Regions from separate parts of the Paenibacillus rhizovicinus genome, predicted to be linked through region 2. Evidence: a T-box and tRNA genes for the amino acid it is inferred to sense, from the RefSeq annotation. Region 2 holds a T-box; the other regions hold tRNA genes.
The links. The T-box of region 2 lies ahead of argS (arginine--tRNA ligase). A T-box ahead of a tRNA ligase gene usually reads a tRNA of that ligase, here a tRNA-Arg.

Region 1 (6,505 bases), 870 kb from region 2:
TTAAGGTACGTTCCCTCAAGCAAATCGCACTGATCCGTTGGGCGGCAAACCCATGTGGACCATACAGAGATAGATAATAATTGGGTACATGATGAGAGCAAGCGACATCGGAGGGGTTCTGGTACATGAATTACATCTTGTTTATAGCCGGATCGGAATGCGAATATTTATCCATTTTCATCTTTATGTTCTCGCTTTTTCGATTCGAAATCAGGAAAGATCGAATCATTCGCATTATCATTCTTGCTTTTATTCTTTGCCAGGTATCCTATATCATTCGGAAGTTTCCCGAAATCGTCGACGTATCGTCGTATATCCAAATTTTATTCATGATTATCGCGCTTTGGGCGCTGTTTAGAGTTCCGCTCTATTATTCTTTTATAATGAACGGCGCGGGATTCATTGTCCCCTTTGCCATCCAGGTCGGGACGATCGGTCTGCTCTACTTGACCGGCACGCCTTTCAAAGCGATCGCCGACAGTCCGGTGCTGGTGACCGCGACGCAAATTTTGTCTGCGACGATCGTCATTGGATTGAGCCGCTGGATCGTCATCAAGAACGTCGGATTTGACTATGTCCCGGCGTCTCATCGCGTGTTTGTCGAAATGAATAAGAATAATGCGACGTTATTTGCGATCATCGCTTCGAGTCTGATTATCGCATTAATTTCAGGAGTTGCCTTGCGCGGAAATTTAGAAGCATATATAGTAGTAGCAGGGACAATTTTCCTATTATCGATTCCGTTTTTTATCTATTTCAGCCGTCGAAAGGATATAGAGGATGCTCAATAGACTCGCACTCGCCTTGCATAAGCGAATGGTCGCGATTGGCGTCGAAAACGCACCTTCGGTTCCGGTGATTACTTATGCGTTCGAGATCCTGACCAACACGTTTTCCGCTGCATTCGCAGGCTTGATCATCGGCGCCATTACCGGGGAGTTCCTTCATACGTTATATGGGCTGCTTGTCCTAGTTGTCATCAGGTATATATCAGGCGGCTATCATTTGAAATCCAGCCTATGGTGCGTAGCCGCTTCCACGTTCGTCGTGGCGGCAATCCCCCATGTTCCGGTTCATTCCGCCTCAATCCCTTACCTCACGGGCTTTTCGGTCATCATGATGCTTATCTTTGCTCCAGCGAACTATGACAAATACGCGACGATCCCTAAACGGTATTATCCTTTGCTTAAAGTGCTTGCCGCGGCCTTGGTCGCTACTAATTTTATTTTTAGTTCTGAAATCATGACCGTCGTGTTTGCGGTTCAATCCGTACTTCTCTTATTCAAAGAAGGAGGTGAAGAACAATGAAAAAAGCAGCCTATCGTTTTCTTGGACTAGCTTTGACTGGTGTTGCGGCTATGTTCGTATTAACTGGCTCTTATCTTATTTTTCATAAGCCGCAGATTCCGGCCGAGCTCAGAAAGTAGGTGTAGAGCATGCAATTACTGCTTGTAAAACGCCACAGCAAGAAGGACTTCGAGATCGTTAGTGTAGACAGCAAGGAAATTCTCTTCATGAATTCCTACAATGGTCAGATTAATTACCAGCTTAGGGATGGTACGATTTTGAATCCGCCTTCAACGTTTGAAGAACATGAACGCGTGTTGCTTTCGGAGAATTTCGCGAAGTCCGACCGCTGCTATGTGGTGAATATGGACAACGTGGAATTCTATGACGAGCAACGGCTGCGATTGTTCTTTGATCCAGAACCGGTCGATAAAGTGGCGCCTAGCGCTCCGGTTTCTTTATCTCGGGCCGATGTTGTTGCAGGCGTTCGAACGGCAAGTGCAGACGGAAACAATCAGACCAAGTTAAAGGCAATTAAGATCTGGCCATGAGCTTTCCTCACGGAAAGCTTTTTTATTTGTCCGTTTTTTCTAGCTAATTCATTGGGATTCCATTCGTTTGTGGAAACGGCCGGCAAAACAAAAAAAGCCCCGAATCCTCGATATACAAGGAATTCGGAGCTTTATGGCTTCAATAAATGAATGTCTGGAAAAATGGCGTCCCAGGAGGGATTCGAACCCCCGACAACACGCTTAGAAGGCGTGTGCTCTATCCAACTGAGCTACTGGGACAACAGGAAATATCATATCATGGGATTTTCGATAATGCAACCCATTAAATGCATTTTTTTATTTTTATTAACGGGGACAGCGTGGCCTGCCCGAAATCTATCAAAATAGCGGCAGGGACGTTTCAAAAAAAACAGCTTCGGCCAAAATGGAAATGAACGGCAGGGAGTGTTATAATCGTACTCTATCCGAACAACAGGCCGAAGAGCGGTGCGGCAAACAAGGCGGTGATTCTATTACGACGTCCAATTCATCTCATGATGACAATAGAGAGAACGTTTATTTATTCCCCAGCATGCTCGATCAATATCAAAATCAATTAACGAGGCTGCTGGAATCGGAGCAATACGGGGAAGCGAAGGAACTGTTACGGTTTCTGCTTCATTGCCAAGGTGAAGAAAAGCGGCATTACGAGGAATGGAGCAATTTATTGACGTGGCTCGATGTTGCCTTTCCTTCTTCCGATAACGCGGGAAGAGAACACGCATCCGCCCCCTACATAGAAGACGAGAACGAAGATTCGCTGCGCGAACAGGCTCTTAACCCTGCAGAATACGATGAGGACTATGTTCAGCAGGTGCTGTATATCATGCAGCATCATCCCGTCGCGGACCAGCAGCTGCTGGCGCTGGAGCGAGCGGCTTATTTGACGCATCCTGGCGTCGATGAAGTGATCCTCTCATGGCTGACGGGCAAAGACCTGCATCCCGAACTGCAATTCAAAGCGCTCCAATGCTTGAAGAAGCGGGGCGTAACCGGGACGGTCGAGCTGGAACGGCTTGGCGAGCTAGTCGAGCTTGAAGTCGAGGCGACGCCTCTGTCCATGGAAGAATTTCCGCCGGTGGTAGCGAAAGTCGTGGAACGGGTTGAGTCCGTGACGGAGGTGATCGAAGCGTCCCTGCCGCATTTTGCACGGGAGTTATGGAAAGAATGTTTGCAGTGCATTTATGGCACTACGGCGTATTTCAGGCTGCAGAACGACGACGACGAGACGGTCGACTGCTATTCCGGGGCGCTCCATCAAGTGCTGGAACTATCGCTTTACGGCCGCGTGAATGACGACGATATCCGCGAAACATACGGGATTACGGATGCCCTGCGCTTCCGATATGAGCAGGCCTGCCGCTCGCTTCGGCAAATCGTGCAATTTCGATTAGAGGATAACGGGGGCAAGTCTTGATATTCGGCCGAAAGTTGAGTATAATAGAATGGTTTATTACGGGTAAGATCTGACGCAGAAGCGTTATTTAATTTGGAGGGGAAAGCATAACATGACAGCAACTTGGGAAAAAATAGACAAGAATCTTGTCTCGATCAGCGTTGAGGTTGAAGCTGGACAAGTAAACGAGGCAATCGACAAAGCATTCAAGAAGGTCGTTCAGAAAGTAAACGTTCCAGGATTCCGTAAAGGCAAAGTACCGCGGAGCATTTTCGAAGCTCGTTTCGGCATCGAAAGCCTGTACCAAGACGCAATCGACATCCTGCTTCCTGATTCCTACTCGGCAGCGCTGCAAGAGACTGGCGTATTCCCTGTCGACCGTCCGGAAATCGACGTTCAACAATTCGCTAAAGGCCAAGTGTGCAAATACACGGCTAAAGTAACGGTTAAACCGGAAGTTGAGCTTGGCGAATACAAAGGCCTTGAAGTACCTTCCGCGGACGCAGAAGTTACGGATGAAGAAGTTGCGGCTGAGCTTAACCGCCTGCAACAGCGCCATGCTGAACTGACTGTCCTTGAAGAAGGCGCGGCAGAAAGCGGCGACATCACTGTCATCGATTTCGACGGCTACGTAGACGGCGAAGCGTTCGAAGGCGGCAAGAGCGAGCGTCATTCCCTGGAACTCGGTTCCGGTTCGTTCATCCCGGGCTTCGAAGAGCAAGTCGTTGGCATGGCAACAGGCGACTTCAAAGACATCGAAGTTACATTCCCTGAGACTTACCATGCCGAGCACCTGGCAGGCAAACTTGCCGTGTTCAAAGTGAAGCTGCATGAAATCAAACGCAAAAACCTTCCGGCGCTTGACGACGAGTTCGCGAAAGACGTTAGCGAATTCGATACGCTCGAAGAGTACAAGCAGGACCTGAAATCGAAATTGGCTGACCGCAAATCGAAAGAAAACGAATCCGCTCGCGAAGCGGCTGTAGTTGAGAAAGCTGCTGAAGCGGCTGTCATCGATATTCCGGAAGCCATGATCGATTCCGAAACTTCGTTCATGCTGCGCGATTTCGAGAACCGTCTGAAAATGCAAGGCATGAACCTTGAACTGTACTTCCAATTCTCCGGCCAAGACGAAGCGGCGCTTCGCGGTCAAATGCGCGGGGATGCCGAGAAGCGCGTTCGCAACAACCTTGTTCTTGAGCAAATCGCGAAGAACGAAGGCATTGTCGTGAACGACGAGGATCTGAACGAAGAGCTCGAGAACCTGTCCAAACAATACAGCCGTTCCGCTGAAGAGCTTCGCACGATTTTCGAAAGCAACGGCAACCTTGACAACATCAAGGAAGACCTCGTGCTTCGTAAAACAATCAAGTTCCTTCTTGACAACAGCAAAGAAGTTTCCGTTGTTGCTTAATCGTTAAACTTAATTAAAATGAATCTATGGATAAGGCACGTGAATCACGTGCCTTATTTTATCCTCATCGTGTTTATTCGGGGTCTGGGGAGTTGGGGCATACGTCCTGCGTCGTTGCGAAAACGGCGGTTTCCAGTTTTTCTTGCACGATGAAGAAGCAAACGCGTACATATGTCAATACCCGTATCGTATAATGTAGTATTCAGAAAAATGACATTGCATTCGGAACATGTTAGAATAAGTTGTGATTTACAAGTCGATAACGAAAGAAGGTTGGTCGCATGAATCTGGTACCTATGGTCGTTGAGCAAACGAATCGGGGAGAGCGTTCTTACGATATCTACTCCCGTCTTTTGAAGGATCGGATAATTTTTCTAGGAAGTGCGATCGACGACGATGTTGCTAATGCCGTCATCGCTCAGCTGCTTTTCCTAGCCGCCGATGATCCGGAGAAAGACATTCATCTGTACATTAACTCACCGGGCGGTTCCGTAACTGCAGGAATGGGTATTTTTGATACGATGCAGTTCATTAAGCCGGACGTTTCCACGATTTGCGTCGGTTTGGCTGCAAGCATGGGTTCCCTGCTGCTTACGGCAGGTGCCAAAGGCAAGCGTTTCGCGCTGCCGAACAGCGAAGTCATGATCCATCAGCCGCTTGGCGGCGTACGCGGGCAAGCTTCCGATATCGCGATCCATGCAGACTGGATCTTGAAGACGAAGAAGAAGCTGAATCAAATTTTGTCCGACCGTACGGGTCAGCCTTATGAACGTATCGACCGCGATACGGACCGCGACAATTTCATGAGTGCCGAAGAAGCATTGAACTACGGCCTGATTGATAAAGTCGTTACGTCTCTCTAGTCCCTATAAAGACAGGCGAACCAACAAGAAGGGGTGAAAACTCATGTTTAAATTCAACGACGAGAAGGGCCAATTGAAATGCTCGTTCTGCGGCAAGTCGCAGGATCAAGTGCGCAAACTTGTTGCCGGACCGGGCGTTTATATATGCGATGAATGTATCGAGCTGTGCACGGAAATCGTCGAAGAGGAGCTCGGGCACGAAGAAGAGCTCGATCTGAAAGACATTCCGAAGCCGCGCGATATCCGCAATATTTTGGATCAGTACGTCATTGGCCAAGAACAAGCGAAGAAGTCGCTTTCCGTAGCGGTTTACAACCACTACAAGCGCGTGAATTCGCAGAACAAACTGGAAGACGTCGAGCTCCAGAAGAGCAATATCTTGCTCGTGGGACCGACGGGCTCCGGTAAAACGCTGCTTGCGCAAACGATGGCTAAGATTCTGAATGTTCCATTCGCAATCGCGGATGCTACCTCGCTCACCGAAGCGGGTTACGTCGGCGAAGACGTCGAGAACATTTTGCTGAAGCTGATTCAAGCGGCAGATTACGATGTGGAGAAAGCCGAACGCGGCATCATCTACATCGATGAAATCGATAAAGTGGCTCGTAAATCCGAGAACCCGTCGATTACACGCGACGTGTCCGGTGAAGGCGTGCAGCAAGCGCTCTTGAAGATCCTTGAAGGCACAGTCGCTTCCGTACCTCCGCAAGGCGGACGCAAGCATCCCCATCAAGAATTCATCCAAATCGATACGACGAACATTCTGTTCATTTGCGGCGGAGCGTTCGACGGTTTGGAGCAGCTTATCAAACGCCGGATCGGCAAGAAGGTTATAGGCTTCAACGCAGCGGGCGATGGCCAGAAGGACCTGAAAGCAGGCGAATACCTGTCGATGGTGCTGCCTGAAGATTTGCTCAAATTCGGGCTTATCCCTGAATTCGTAGGCCGTCTGCCAGTCATCTCCACGCTGGAGCCGCTTGACGAGAGCGCGCTT
Region 2 (6,505 bases):
CATGCAAAACATGAATACGATCGCCGCGTCCGACGTGCTGGAGCATACGGTGCAGATCGCTTGCGTACTCGCGTTAGTTCACCTGCTGATGCCTTACGGCGTGGCGTATGCGGCTGCGGGCGCGATGGCCGCTTCGGTCGTCAGCGAAGCGACCGGCCTCTTGTTCCTTGTCGCCAGCTATAAGCTCCGAGGCGAAGCCCGGATCGCTGGCGAGACATGGGCGAGTCACTTGAAGTCGGGCAAGGGCACGCTCTCCGAGCTGCTGAAGATCGGACTTCCGACGACCGGAACGGGCGTCATTCAATCGGTATACGGCGCCTTCCAGCCTTTGCTCATATCCTCCAGTCTGGCGCTTGCCGGCATAAGCACCGCGCTGGCTACGAAGCAGTTCGGCTTGCTGGCCGGCTATGCGTTTCCGCTGCTGTTCATGCCGAGCTTCATTACGCAGTCGCTGTCCACGGCGCTCGTCCCGGCTATCGGCGAGGCATCGGCGAACAAGAACGGCCTGCTGATGCACGAGCGGATGAATCAGGCGCTGCGGCTCGGATTGCTGGTCGGCGCGCCGGCGACCGTGATTCTATTCGTATGGGCGACGCCGCTTACGACGCTCATCTACGGTTCGCCGGAAGCGGGCATGCTGCTCAAGATCCTGGCGCCGATCTTCTTCCTCCATTATTTCGACGCCCCGCTCCATGCGATTCTGCTCGGACTCGGACGCGCGAACGCGACGCTGTGGAATTATGTCATCGCCACGGCGTTCAAAGCGATTTCGATCTTCGTGTTCGGCAGTCAATTCGGCATCGTCGGCGTTGCGTTCGGCATCGGGATCGGGATTATCATGCAAACGCTGCTGAACTTTTTCTCGATTTCCGGCTCGATCGGCATCTATGTCAATATCCAGCCGTATATCAAGGTTGGCGTCTGCATGTCCTTCATGGCCTTATGCGGGAAGCTGATCATGGATTTCTTATCCGCTTCCGAGGGATTGCCGATGCTATGGAGCGTCATCGGATCCATCGTCGGCGCGCTGCTGCTGTACTTCGCTGCGCTCCTATTGACGGATACATGGAATTGGAAGAGCACGCGCCGCACGATCGGAATCCGCTGGTAGATGAAATCGGCCGTCAGACGTCTCTGCCTTGATAGCGGAGAATAGAGTGGCGCTCGGGCGAATAGACCATGCGAACCGCGGCCATGATTTCATTCTTCCTGAGCTCAGCCTGATCGGAAGGCAGCTCGAGCACGATATCGTCGATATCGTAAGGTCCGATGCGCCAATGCCCGAGTACAGCGCCTTGAAATTCACCGTCAATAAGCAGATACTGCAGCACTTCATACCCTTTGTACCTGTTCGAGAGCTCGTCCGCATGGGCGCGCACCAGAAAATCCGACTTGTCGAGCATGAACGCGCATGATGGCAGCGCCTCGCATGCTTGCAATCGTTCGCTATCGTCCGCACATACGAATCCCGGTCCGAGATCGGCGGTCTCGGCCGCAATGATTTTGCCGGCTTTCAGTAAATCGTCGATCCCCCGTTGGATCGACTTGACGGGCAGCTGCGACCAGCTTCTCATGTTCGCCGCCGTCGCGAACGCCATGGCGCGGACAAAGGTATGGATTACCTCGGCAATCGCTTGATGGGTGCGGATCTCGTCGGCGCTGAGTTCGAACCACTCGGTCTCAAACAGAAACCAGCCCGTGTCCCAGTCCGTATCCGGCTGATGCTCACAGACGAGAAAGGCTTCCTGCAGCGTCTGCAGCGCCTTCGAAATTTCCGCTGCGGGATAGTCGTTCAATTCCAGCTTCAGCTGCTCTTTCGATAAGCCGCCCGAATGACGGAGCAGCCGGATGACCTCTTCGTGGATCGGCGCCATTCGCTTGGGCGGCTTACGAAAGGCCGTAGCGTACCGCGCCAAATCTTCTTGAAACACGTAGCCGATCCGCCCGCCGCAAAATCTTCCTTTGACGACGGCATTCTTCTCCCTCAGCTTGCCGGCGAACGCTTCGCCGGCAAATGACGCGCGATGCACTAATTTCGGCGGTTCGCCCGGCCTCGTGTTATGCACAGGAGATACAGGCTGCAGCAGACGAAACAATTCCAGAAACTCCTGTTCTTCGTTCAGCTGATCGCTCGAGTCGATTGAATGAATTGAAACTGGATCGAGCAGTCGCTGCATGCGCATTCGCTCGCGGATGACTTGCTGCTTGGTCAGTAGTAGCATACGTACGTTCCTCCTATAAGCTGAATTGGATTAGCGGGTATCGGCCAGTGAATTCGTCAGCAGTCGCCCCTGCGCTAGATTTGCTCCGGCGCCTCGAGACCGATTAAGCGCAGTCCGTTCCTCAAGACGGTTTGCACGCAGCGCACCAATGCAAGACGGGCTTCGCGCAGCGGAGCGGGCACATGGTCGAGCAGGATCGGACATTCGTGATAGAAGCGGTTGAACGCTTGCGCGACGTCGATCAGATAGCGGGTCACGATGGACGGCTCGAGCTTGTGCATCGCCAGCTCGACGCGCTCCCCGAACAGGGACAGCTCTTGAAGCAATGGATTCGACGCCTCATCGATAAGCAGGGCAGCGCGTTGCTGTGCCTGCTCGTTCGTCATGGACGCCGCGGCACCGGCTTTCGCCAGAATACTGGATGCGCGCGCATGCGCGTATTGCACGTAAGGACCTGTTTCGCCTTCGAAGTTCAGCATTTCGTCCCAGGAGAACGCAATATCTTTTATTCTGTTCGTGCTCAAATCATGGAAAATAACGGCGCCGACGCCGACCTGTCTAGCCGTCTCGTCGAGATGCTCCATCCCCTGATGGCGCTGCTCCATGATGGCTTTCGTCTTGGCGATGGATTGCTTCAGGACCTCATCCAACTTGACGACATTGCCTTTGCGCGTGGAGAGGCTCATCCCGTCGAGGCTGACGCGGCCGAAGGCGACATGGACCAAATCTCCCGCCCATTCATGGCCCATCAGCTCAACGACTTTGAACCACTGTTGAAAATGCAGATTTTGCGCGTAATCCGTCACGTAAATCGCTTTGTCAAAATCATACGTAGTCTTCCTGTACATGGCCGCCGCAATATCGCGCGTATGGTACAACGACGACCCGTCCTGCTTCAGGATGAGCGCCGGCGACATGCCGAAGCCATCCAAGCGGACCAGCCAAGCGCCGCTGTCTTCCTCGAGCAGCCCTTTCGCTTTCAGCTCCTCCACGACGGGTGCCGTTTTATCGTTATAGAAGCTTTCGCCGGTATAAGTATCGAACGTAATGCCAAGCAGTTCATAGATGCGGTTGAATGCAATCAAGCTGATGTCAACGAACCATTGCCATAGCGACAACGCTTCCGCATCGCCTTGTTCCATCTTCGCAAACCACGCACGGGCCTCATCGTTCAGCCCCGCATCTTTATCCGCCTCATCGTGAAACTTAACGTACAGACGCAGCAGTTCATCGATGCCGTCCTCTTCGATCGCCGCTTCGTCGCCCCACATGCGATATGCGACAATCAGCTTTCCGAACTGGGTTCCCCAATCGCCGAGATGGTTGATCCCGACGCAGGCGTACCCAAGAAAATCATGGATGCGGTATAACGCGTTGCCGATGACCGTCGATCTCAGGTGGGCAATGTGGAACGGCTTGGCGATATTGGGAGACGAGTAATCGATCACGACTGTCTTGCCGCTGCCGATGTTCTGCGCGCCGTAAAGCTCCCCCTGCTGCAAAATGCCCGCGACGACCGATTCCGCCACATGCGCCTTGTTCAAGTAGAAATTGAGGTAGCCGGCGCTCGCTTCGATACGCTCCACGCCCTCTAGTTGAAGGCGATTCTTCAAATCTTCGGCAATCGCTTGCGGCGCCTTGCGCAGCTGTCTGCTTAATTTGAAGCAAGGCAGCGACAAATCCCCTTGTTCCTTGTTGCTCGGATATTCGATCAGCGCAAGCAACTCCTCCACGGAAACCTCGTTCAGCAACGACGATACTTCCGCGGCGATGATGGTCTTGAATGTTCTCATAAGCTCCACTTCCTTTCTTGGATATGACGACGAATGGCCGGCAAACGCAAAAAGACTCCCGTCTCCTAAGAGACGAGAGCCTGAGGTTCCCGCGGTGCCACTCTAAGTGCCCGGCGATGCGCCTGACCACTCATACTGATAACGGTCAGCGACCGGATCTGCCTACGAATGCGCTGGTTCGGCAAACCATTTCCCGGGTCCGATTCCGCCATGCGCGCGTACCGGCTTCCACCAACCCGGCTCGCTAAGACTGCGCTGCATCGCGTACTGTCCCGTTCATTAACGTTTCCACTATTTTCTTGAGAGTTACTGTATCATACGCGAGTTGCCGGCGCAAGGTCTAATCGAACAGGATTTCATGTCCAGGGTTGTTCTTCATGTCGAAGAGCGCTTTGATTTGTTCCGCCGTATTGCGTTCCGTCGATAACGGAGGCAATTCGTCTTCCGCGAAGTAGCCGACAGCCGTCGTTTCCATGCCGGCCTCCGCTTGACCGCCGAGCACCTCGCATCGAATAAAGATTTTGTACACGTGGAACGGGGAAGGCGGATGCGCATGGAACTTCTTGTCGAGAATCCCGAGCAGTCGGAGCGGCATGACTTCCAATCCCGCTTCCTCCTTCACTTCCTTGACGACCACTTCCTTGGCCGAAAGCCCGATATCCGCCCATCCGCCCGGCAGCGCCCAAGCGCCATCCAGTCGTTCGCGAACGAGCAGAATCCGATCTTCATCGAAGATCACGCCGCGAACGTCCACCTTCGGCGTCTGATAACCGGTTTCGCCGGCAAACAGCGTTCTGATCTGGGATTCCTCGACCTCCGTATATTGCTGCATGATTTCGATGCTTAATGACCTTAATTGTTCGAATCGTTCGAGGTCGTAGATGTCTTTGGAATAGGCCAGTCCCGCTTGGCTGATCGCTTGAATCTGTTTCGCCCATTCGAGCCATTTCAGTTGCATCGGATTCATCCTTTCGAGTATGCTGACGGATTTTGGGTTCGGTTGAGAGATTAGTAGAGGCGCGAGTTTCCGGCCCTCCATTCATTCGGCGTTGAGTTCAGTCTAGCACAACTGCGCGGAATATAAATGGAGTAAAGTTCCTTGCGGATGGAAGGATGTGACTTCATCGCAAACGCAGATAAACAGGCCGCCGGATTGATAGGCTCCAGCAGCCTGTTCCTTTAATTAATGCTATTAAACGTCATCCTGATGCAGTCCCGTCTCTACTGCCCCTTCCCGAAGATTAACGTAACGGGCCGCGACGAACAGCAGATCGGAGAGCCGGTTCAAATACGTCAGCACGACCGGGCTGATGTCTTCCTCCTTCCACACCTCGACGGCCATCCGCTCCGCCCGGCGGACGATCGTCCTTGCCGCGTGAAGCGAAGCGCCGCATAGATGGCCGCCCGGCAATATGAAGTTAGATAACGGGGGCAGGCTCGCCTCCATCTCATCGATTTGCTCTTCCAAGAAACCGACGTCGGCTTCCGTGATCGGCCATGCGACCTTCAGTCTGGTCGGAGTCGCCAATTCCGCACCGACATGGAACAGCTTCGTCTGCACGACATGCATCGCCTGCCGAAACGCTGCCCATTCTTCGCCCTGCCCGAGCGAAGCAAGCGCCAAACCGATCATCGAATTGGCTTCATCGCACGTACCGTAAGCATTCACCCTTGATGAATTCTTCGAGACTCTCTTTCCGTGCACCAAGCTCGTTTGGCCTTTGTCTCCCGTTCGCGTATAGATTTTCATGGAAATCCTCCTCGTCCGCGCTACATGTTCCGTCGGTATTGTCCGCCGACCTCGTATAGAGCGCTCGTGATTTGTCCGAGCGACGCCGATTTCACGACTTCCATTAACGCTTCGAACAAATTGCCGTTCTGCCGGGCAACCTGCTTCAAGTGATCGAGCGCAGTCCGACTCTGATCCTGATGCTTCAGCCGGAACGCCGACAAATGGCGAATTTGCTCCTGCTTCTCCTCTTCCGTCGAACGGGCCAGCTCGATATCGTAACGATGCTCGCTCGGGTTCCGGTCGACGAACGTATTCACCCCGATGATCGGCAGCTCGCCGCTATGCTTCAAATGCTCGTAATGCAGCGATTCATCTTGGATTTTGCCCCGCTGGTATCCCGTTTCCATCGCTCCCAGCACTCCGCCGCGATCATGCAGGCGCTGAAATTCCAGCAGCACCGCTTCTTCCATGAGGTCGGTAAGCTCTTCGATGATAAAAGAGCCTTGGAGCGGGTTCTCGTTCTTGGCCATGCCCAGCTCGCGGCTGATAATCAGCTGAATGGCCATCGCCCGGCGCACGGAGCTTTCGGTCGGCGTCGTCACGGCCTCGTCGTAGGCATTCGTATGCAGGGAATTGCAGTTGTCGTAGATTGCCATCAGCGCCTGCAGCGTCGTGCGAATGTCGTTGAAATCCATCTCCTGCGCATGCAGCGAGCGGCCGGACGTCTGAATATGGTATTTGAGCTTCTGGCTGCGTTC
Region 3 (6,505 bases), 3.4 Mb from region 2:
CGAGGAAACTCCCGCAGGGGGGTTTTTTCTGTTTTTTCAGGGGAATTAACAAACTTGGCCGTTTACGCAACATTGGCGGACAAGAGCGCGTCTTAATAGGTAAGCAACACCTATTCTTGGTAAAAAGGGGCGAGATGAATGATGATGATGAAACCGAAATGGGCGCTTGTACCCGTGTTGGCGCTAGCCGTAGGCGTAGGCGCAATGTTTGGAGCAGGCGGACATGGCAGCAAGCCGGTTTATGCGGTAGACAATCCCTCGGTCGCACAGAAAAGCACGATTACGGTAGCGGGTACCGGCAAAATCGATGCGGCACCGGACGTGGCGTATTTGAACGTAGCGGTGGAAGCGAGAGCGGCAACGGCGAAAGAGGCGCAATCGAAGAATGCGGCACAATTCGCGGGACTCACGAAGCTGCTGTATGACACGTACAAAACGGCGGCGAAGGATGTAAAGACGACGGGCTTCTCCGTGCAGCCGGAATATGAATACAACAGCAAGGACGGCACGAGTAAGATTAAGGGCTACTTGGCCGTTCACAACATTCAAGTCACGACCCGCAACCTGGATGGCATCGGCAAGCTGCTGGATGATTTGTCGGCTTCGGGTGCCAATCGCGTAGACGGCGTACAGTTCGATACAGAGAAACAGGATCAATACGAGCTGCAGGCGCTGGATAAAGCGATGGCGAATGCCAAAGCGAAAGCAGATACGCTGGCCAAAGCAGCGGGCAAACAAGTCAAAGAAGTGACGGCTATCACGCAAAACGACGCAAACAGCGGACCGATTTTCTACAACAAGAACGAAATGTCCGCAGCGGCGAGTGACGCAGCTGCCCCGGCAAGCACAGCCATCCAAGCCGGAGAAATCACCATCTCGACCGATATTACAGTCGTCTATGAAATGCAGTAATTAATAAAGGCAGACCAGTCTCCGGTCAGGAGATGGGTCTGCCTTTTCTTACAGAGCACTGTATGGTGAAGAGCGCCAGAGAAAGAATAGACCGCGCCGTTTGCGAACGGCGCGGTCTATCTCTGATTATGCGTAATGCTTATGATGGCGTCTGAGTCGGTCTAGGCTAGTGATTGGCGTTCATCGTCGATGCTCAATCCGCGCTGCTCGATGGCATGTTCGATCAAGGCGATAAATTCTTCGGACAGCTGCATGGCCTTCGCTTCTTGATAAACTTCCATCAAGTGAGTATCGCTGAGCGGACGCAGCAACAACGACCTGTCCTGCATCGGCAAAAACAAGTTGTGGGTATCGGGTTCATGCGTGGAAGCGTGTTGGAGATTCGATTCGAACGCAGGCGCATAAGGTGTATAGGAAGTGCTTGTGTGGTTGGATCGAATGAAATTTCGCACGCTTGCGAATGGATTCGTAAGTTTCATGCGTGTGCAACTCCGTTTTATAGATTTCAAAACAACATATATTTACAAATACGAGAACCTAACTCGAGGTGGATATGGAATCATTTAGTACATATTAACATGGTTCGAGAGTAGCGTCCCTAAGCATTCGGCGGGTTGAATGATAGTTGACAAAACGTCGAATGTATGTTAATTGAAACTCCGGTTCCGCCGACAAAAATAAAAGAGCGTTAATCCAGGAAGGATTAACGCTCTTTGCTTGCGAGTAGAACCGTTCTTACAGCTTCTCGATGACTTTGTCGACGAGACCGTAGGCTGCGGCTTCCGCTGCGGACATGAAGTAGTCGCGGTCGGTGTCGCGCTCGATTTTCTCAAGCGATTGGCCGGTGCGCTCTACAAGAATGCGATTCAGCGTATCGCGCGTTTTGAGAATGTGCTTCGCGCGAATTTCGATGTCGCTGGCTTGGCCTTGCGCGCCGCCGAGCGGCTGATGGATCATTACCTCGCTGTTAGGCAGGGCATAACGTTTGCCTTTGGCGCCTGCGGCCAGAAGGAAAGCCCCCATGGAAGCGGCCATACCGACGCAGATCGTCGAGACTTCGGGCTTGATGAAATTCATCGTATCGAATATAGCGAGACCTGCCGAGACCGAACCGCCAGGACTGTTAATGTAGAGTGAGATATCTTTGTCGGGATCGTCGGCCGCAAGGAACAACAGCTGCGCGATAATGGAGTTGGCGACCATGTCGTTGACGGGCGTGCCAAGGAATACAATGCGATCCTTCAGCAAACGGGAGTAAATGTCGTAAGCACGCTCTCCGCGATTGCTCTGCTCGATAACCATTGGTACGAAATTCATCGATTCCATTTTAATTCCCTCCTAAAAAGGTAATGGTTGTTATGATGGTGAAACGTGTAAACCCATCATAGCGGAAAAATAAACAAAAGTCAAAGAAGGTCAAATTATCAGGCAAAGGCCCGCAGTACCTGAATCTCATGGGCGATACAATGCGGTCATGCTGGCAGAGGAAGCTCGATAAACCTGTGCGGCCGGAAGGTTACGTTGGGTCGGATTTGGAGATGCTTGTTGAGGTGGCGGGAGCAGAGAGGCATGAAAAAAGGGCCTCCCGATAATCGGAAGACCCTTGCTCTGTATGTAGTTGAAGCATGCATAGAAGTTAATGGCGCGCCCGCGAGGAATTGAACCTCGATCTCAGGCTCCGGAGGCCTACGTCATATCCATTGGACCACGGGCGCATTGTGACAGCAAATATGATTATAGAGGATAACGATTAGAAAAGCAAGCATGGGTTGAGAAATAATTTTGTGTAAATCGTGTCGGTAATCGGTTTCATTCAGCAAACCGACCTTGCTCCCTTCCATCGAATGGGTTACAATAGTGGTGGGACTTAAAACGATCAGGCGGGACGATTTACGTCCCTAGCGTTTTCGTCCCAACGAATTGACCCAGCTCTTCTGCAACAGGAGTGGATGTTGAATAATGCACGCTCTTATCGCCATGCAACAACAGCTTCTGCCGGATTTGCTTGTCGTCATGCGCAAAAGGTATCTAATCCTCCGCCAGGTCATGCTCTCGGATATGATCGGCCGCCGTTCTCTTGCCGCATCGCTGGAGATGACGGAGCGCGTACTCCGAGCGGAAACGGATTTCCTGAAGGCGCAGGAGCTGCTGATCATCGATGCCGCGGGCATGCGAATCAGTGAAGCGGGAAGACGCTTGCTCGAAGAGATGGAGCCGTTCTACAAAGCCATGTTCGGCTTATCCGAGCTGGAAGAGAAAATCCGCAGGCATTTCGGCTTGCAGCAAGTGGTCATCGTACCGGGAGATTCGGATGAATCGCCTGTCACAAGGCGCGAGCTTGGCAAAGCCGGCTGCTCCGTGCTTCGGAAGGCCATGGGCAACAACGATGTCGTCGCCGTCACAGGCGGAACGACGCTTGCCCAAGTGGCGAACCAACTGACATCTCAGACCCCGCTCAGAGGGAACTGGTTCGTTCCGGCTCGAGGGGGATTAGGAGAAAGCTTGGATTACCAGGCCAACACGATTGCCTCCACTATGGCGAAACGGACGGGTGCGCAATACCGGATGCTTCATGTGCCTGATCATTTAGGTGAAGAAGCTTATACCTCCCTGATGCAGGAGCCGAACGTGCGCGAAATCGTCGAAGTGATTCGCAAAGCCCGCATCGTCATTCATGGCATCGGGGACGCTATGGTAATGGCCCGGCGCAGACGCGTGGACGATTCCGTCGTGAATGCCATGGAAGCCGAAGGGGCGCTAGCCGAGTCGTTCGGGTATTATTTCGACCGGAACGGAGCCGTTGTCCATAAGATGCTCACCGCAGGCTTGCGGCTGGAAGACATTATGGATACCGAGGTCGTCATCGCGATCGCGGGCGGAAGGAGCAAAGGCGAAGCCATTGCCGCCGTCATGCGTTTCGGTCATGATGACGTACTGGTAACGGATGAGTCTGCTGCGCTTGAAATCGCGGCGATCATTGATAATAACCCGGATTGATTGCGAGACTACGAACACTTAGAACAGTAAGAACAGAATTGTTATCATGACGAGTCGAAGGCGGCCCGCCGGCTGTCCGCGATCTACGTCTTGAAATAAATGAAATTATGCCTAGGAGGAAACAAAAATGGTAAAAGTTGGTATTAACGGATTTGGTCGTATCGGTCGTAACGTGTTCCGTGCAGCATTGAACAACCCGAATGTTGAAATCGTGGCTGTTAACGATTTGACAGACACTAACACACTGGCTCACCTGCTTAAGTACGACACGACTCATGGTCAACTGAATGGTACGGTTGAAGCTAAAGAAGGCGCGCTGATCGTGAACGGCCGCGAAATCAAAGTTTTTGCTGAACGCAACCCTGAGAACCTTCCATGGGCATCCGTAGGCGCTGAAATCGTTGTTGAATCCACAGGTATCTTCACAGCGAAAGAAAAAGCCGAGCTTCACTTGAAAGGCGGCGCGAAGAAAGTAATCATCTCCGCACCAGCTTCCAACGAAGACATCACGATCGTAATGGGCGTTAACGAAGACAAATACGATGCAGCTGCTCACACAGTTATCTCCAACGCATCTTGCACAACGAACTGCCTGGCTCCATTCGCAAAAGTGCTTAACGACAAATTCGGTATCGTTAAAGGCATGATGACTACGATTCACTCGTACACTAACGACCAATCCGTACTTGACGTTCCTCATAAAGACCTGCGCCGTGCTCGCGCTGCCGCAGAAAACATCATTCCTTCTTCGACAGGCGCTGCAAAAGCAGTATCCCTTGTACTGCCTGAGCTGAAAGGCAAATTGAACGGCATGGCTATGCGCGTTCCTACGCCTAACGTTTCCGTAACTGACCTGGTTGCTGAACTGAAAGTTAACGTTACGGTTGAAGAAGTTAACGCTGCGCTGAAAGATGCTGCTAACACTTCGCTTAAAGGCATCTTGAACTACTCCGAAGAGCCGCTTGTATCGAGCGACTACAATGGCGACCCTGCTTCCTCCACGATCGACGCACTGTCGACCATGGTAGTTGAAGGCAACATGGTTAAAGTGATTTCTTGGTACGACAACGAGTGGGGCTACTCGAACCGCGTTGTTGATCTGGCTGCATATATCGCGTCGAAAGGTCTGTAAGAGGAGACCATCCCCCTAAGTCCCCCTTGCAAAGGGGGATTCCGAGGGTCCCCCTCTGGACACCCGATGTTTGGCGAAGGAGCTGCCTTGGTAGCTCCTTCGCGGTGGTTTACGGGGACCCGCCATACGCCCTTGTTGCTCCGCCCTGCGGGGCTCCGCGGGGGCGTAAGCTTCCATTTTGGCGCTCCTGTGCAACTGGCAGGTCAAGAGACTTCTGGGCCGTTCGAGAGGCTGAGAGGCCGCATCGGCGCTTCGCTGATGCTTGGAAGGGCGTATGGCGGTTCCCTGCTGGAACCCGGCAGGGCATGATGCCTGCGGCACCACAATGATACGAGCATGATGCCTGCGGCATCACTACACATAGATATAGATCCGCGCTTGCGGAATGGATAGCTTGGAGAATTTAAAATATACTTTGACCTTTTTTCCGCCTTATGGCGGCTTGGGTACTCGGGAGGATTTCTGCTAATGAACAAGAAAAGTGTGCGCGACGTAGAAGTGGCAGGCAAACGTGTATTTGTTCGTGTGGATTTTAATGTGCCGATGGAAAACGGAGCGATTACGGACGACAAACGTATCCGCGAAACGCTGCCTACCATCAATTATCTGATCGAGAACGGCGCGAAAGTGATTTTGGCGAGCCACCTGGGTCGTCCTAACGGTCAAGTCGTGGAAGAATTGCGTTTGACGAAAGCCGGCGAGCGTCTGTCCGAGCTGCTGGGCAAGCCTGTCGTTAAAACCGACGAAGCGGTCGGAGAAGCGGTTCAAGCGAAAGTGGCCGAGCTGAACGCCGGCGACGTGCTGTTGCTTGAAAACGTTCGTTTCTACGCGGGCGAAGAGAAGAACGATCCGGAATTGGCGAAAGCTTTTGCCGAGCTGGCCGACCTGTTCGTTAACGACGCATTCGGCGCCGCTCACCGTGCGCACGCATCGACGGAAGGCATCGCTCACTACCTGCCGGCCGTATCGGGTCTGTTGATGGAGAAAGAGCTCGACGTACTGGGAAAAGCGCTGCTTAAACCTGAGCGTCCGTTTACGGCGATCGTTGGCGGTTCCAAAGTGAAGGACAAAATCGACGTCATCAACAAAATGATCGAGATCGCCGACAACATCATCATCGGCGGCGGCCTGTCCTACACGTTCTTCAAAGCGCAAGGCCATGAAATCGGCCAATCGCTGTGCGACAACTCCAAGCTGGACCTGGCGCTTGAGTTCATCGAGAAAGCGAAGTCGCTTGGCAAGCAATTCCTGCTGCCGGTCGATATCGTCATTACGGACGAGTTCAGCGCGAAAGCGAACACGCAAATCGTTGATGTCGACGGCATCCCTGCTGACTGGGAAGGCATTGACATCGGACCGAAAACGCGTGAACTCTATGCGAACGTCATTAAAGAATCCAAACTGGTCGTTTGGAACGGACCGATGGGCGTATTCGAAATCGAGCCGTTCTCCCACGGTACGCGC

Region 1: it has a tRNA-Arg gene. The T-box ahead of argS (arginine--tRNA ligase) is inferred to sense a tRNA for this amino acid. The anticodon was not compared.
Region 3: it has a tRNA-Arg gene. The T-box ahead of argS (arginine--tRNA ligase) is inferred to sense a tRNA for this amino acid. The anticodon was not compared.

The regions. Positions count from the first base shown of each region.
Region 1 is NZ_CP048286.1:6,121,726-6,128,230, forward strand. Features, by position in the region: gene GZH47_RS27295 (hypothetical protein) at 330-791, shown strand; gene GZH47_RS27300 (accessory gene regulator B family protein) at 817-1,308, shown strand; gene GZH47_RS27305 (AgrD family cyclic lactone autoinducer peptide) at 1,305-1,427, shown strand; gene GZH47_RS27310 (LytTR family transcriptional regulator DNA-binding domain-containing protein) at 1,437-1,838, shown strand; tRNA gene GZH47_RS27315 (tRNA-Arg) at 2,002-2,078, opposite strand; gene GZH47_RS27320 (hypothetical protein) at 2,224-3,255, shown strand; gene tig (trigger factor) at 3,347-4,648, shown strand; gene clpP (ATP-dependent Clp endopeptidase proteolytic subunit ClpP) at 4,930-5,511, shown strand; gene clpX (ATP-dependent protease ATP-binding subunit ClpX) at 5,555-6,505, shown strand, end outside.
Region 2 is NZ_CP048286.1:6,994,613-7,001,117, reverse strand. Features, by position in the region: gene spoVB (stage V sporulation protein B) at 1-1,111, shown strand, start outside; gene GZH47_RS31150 (DNA glycosylase AlkZ-like family protein) at 1,125-2,222, opposite strand; gene argS (arginine--tRNA ligase) at 2,297-4,015, opposite strand; T-box leader at 4,081-4,304, opposite strand; gene GZH47_RS31140 (NUDIX hydrolase) at 4,356-4,973, opposite strand; gene GZH47_RS31135 (cob(I)yrinic acid a,c-diamide adenosyltransferase) at 5,208-5,765, opposite strand; gene GZH47_RS31130 (methylmalonyl-CoA mutase family protein) at 5,786-6,505, opposite strand, start outside.
Region 3 is NZ_CP048286.1:3,302,488-3,308,992, reverse strand. Features, by position in the region: gene GZH47_RS14740 (SIMPL domain-containing protein) at 139-912, shown strand; gene sda (sporulation histidine kinase inhibitor Sda) at 1,074-1,391, opposite strand; gene clpP (ATP-dependent Clp endopeptidase proteolytic subunit ClpP) at 1,648-2,229, opposite strand; tRNA gene GZH47_RS14725 (tRNA-Arg) at 2,553-2,627, opposite strand; gene GZH47_RS14720 (sugar-binding transcriptional regulator) at 2,872-3,909, shown strand; gene gap (type I glyceraldehyde-3-phosphate dehydrogenase) at 4,037-5,041, shown strand; gene GZH47_RS14710 (phosphoglycerate kinase) at 5,510-6,505, shown strand, end outside.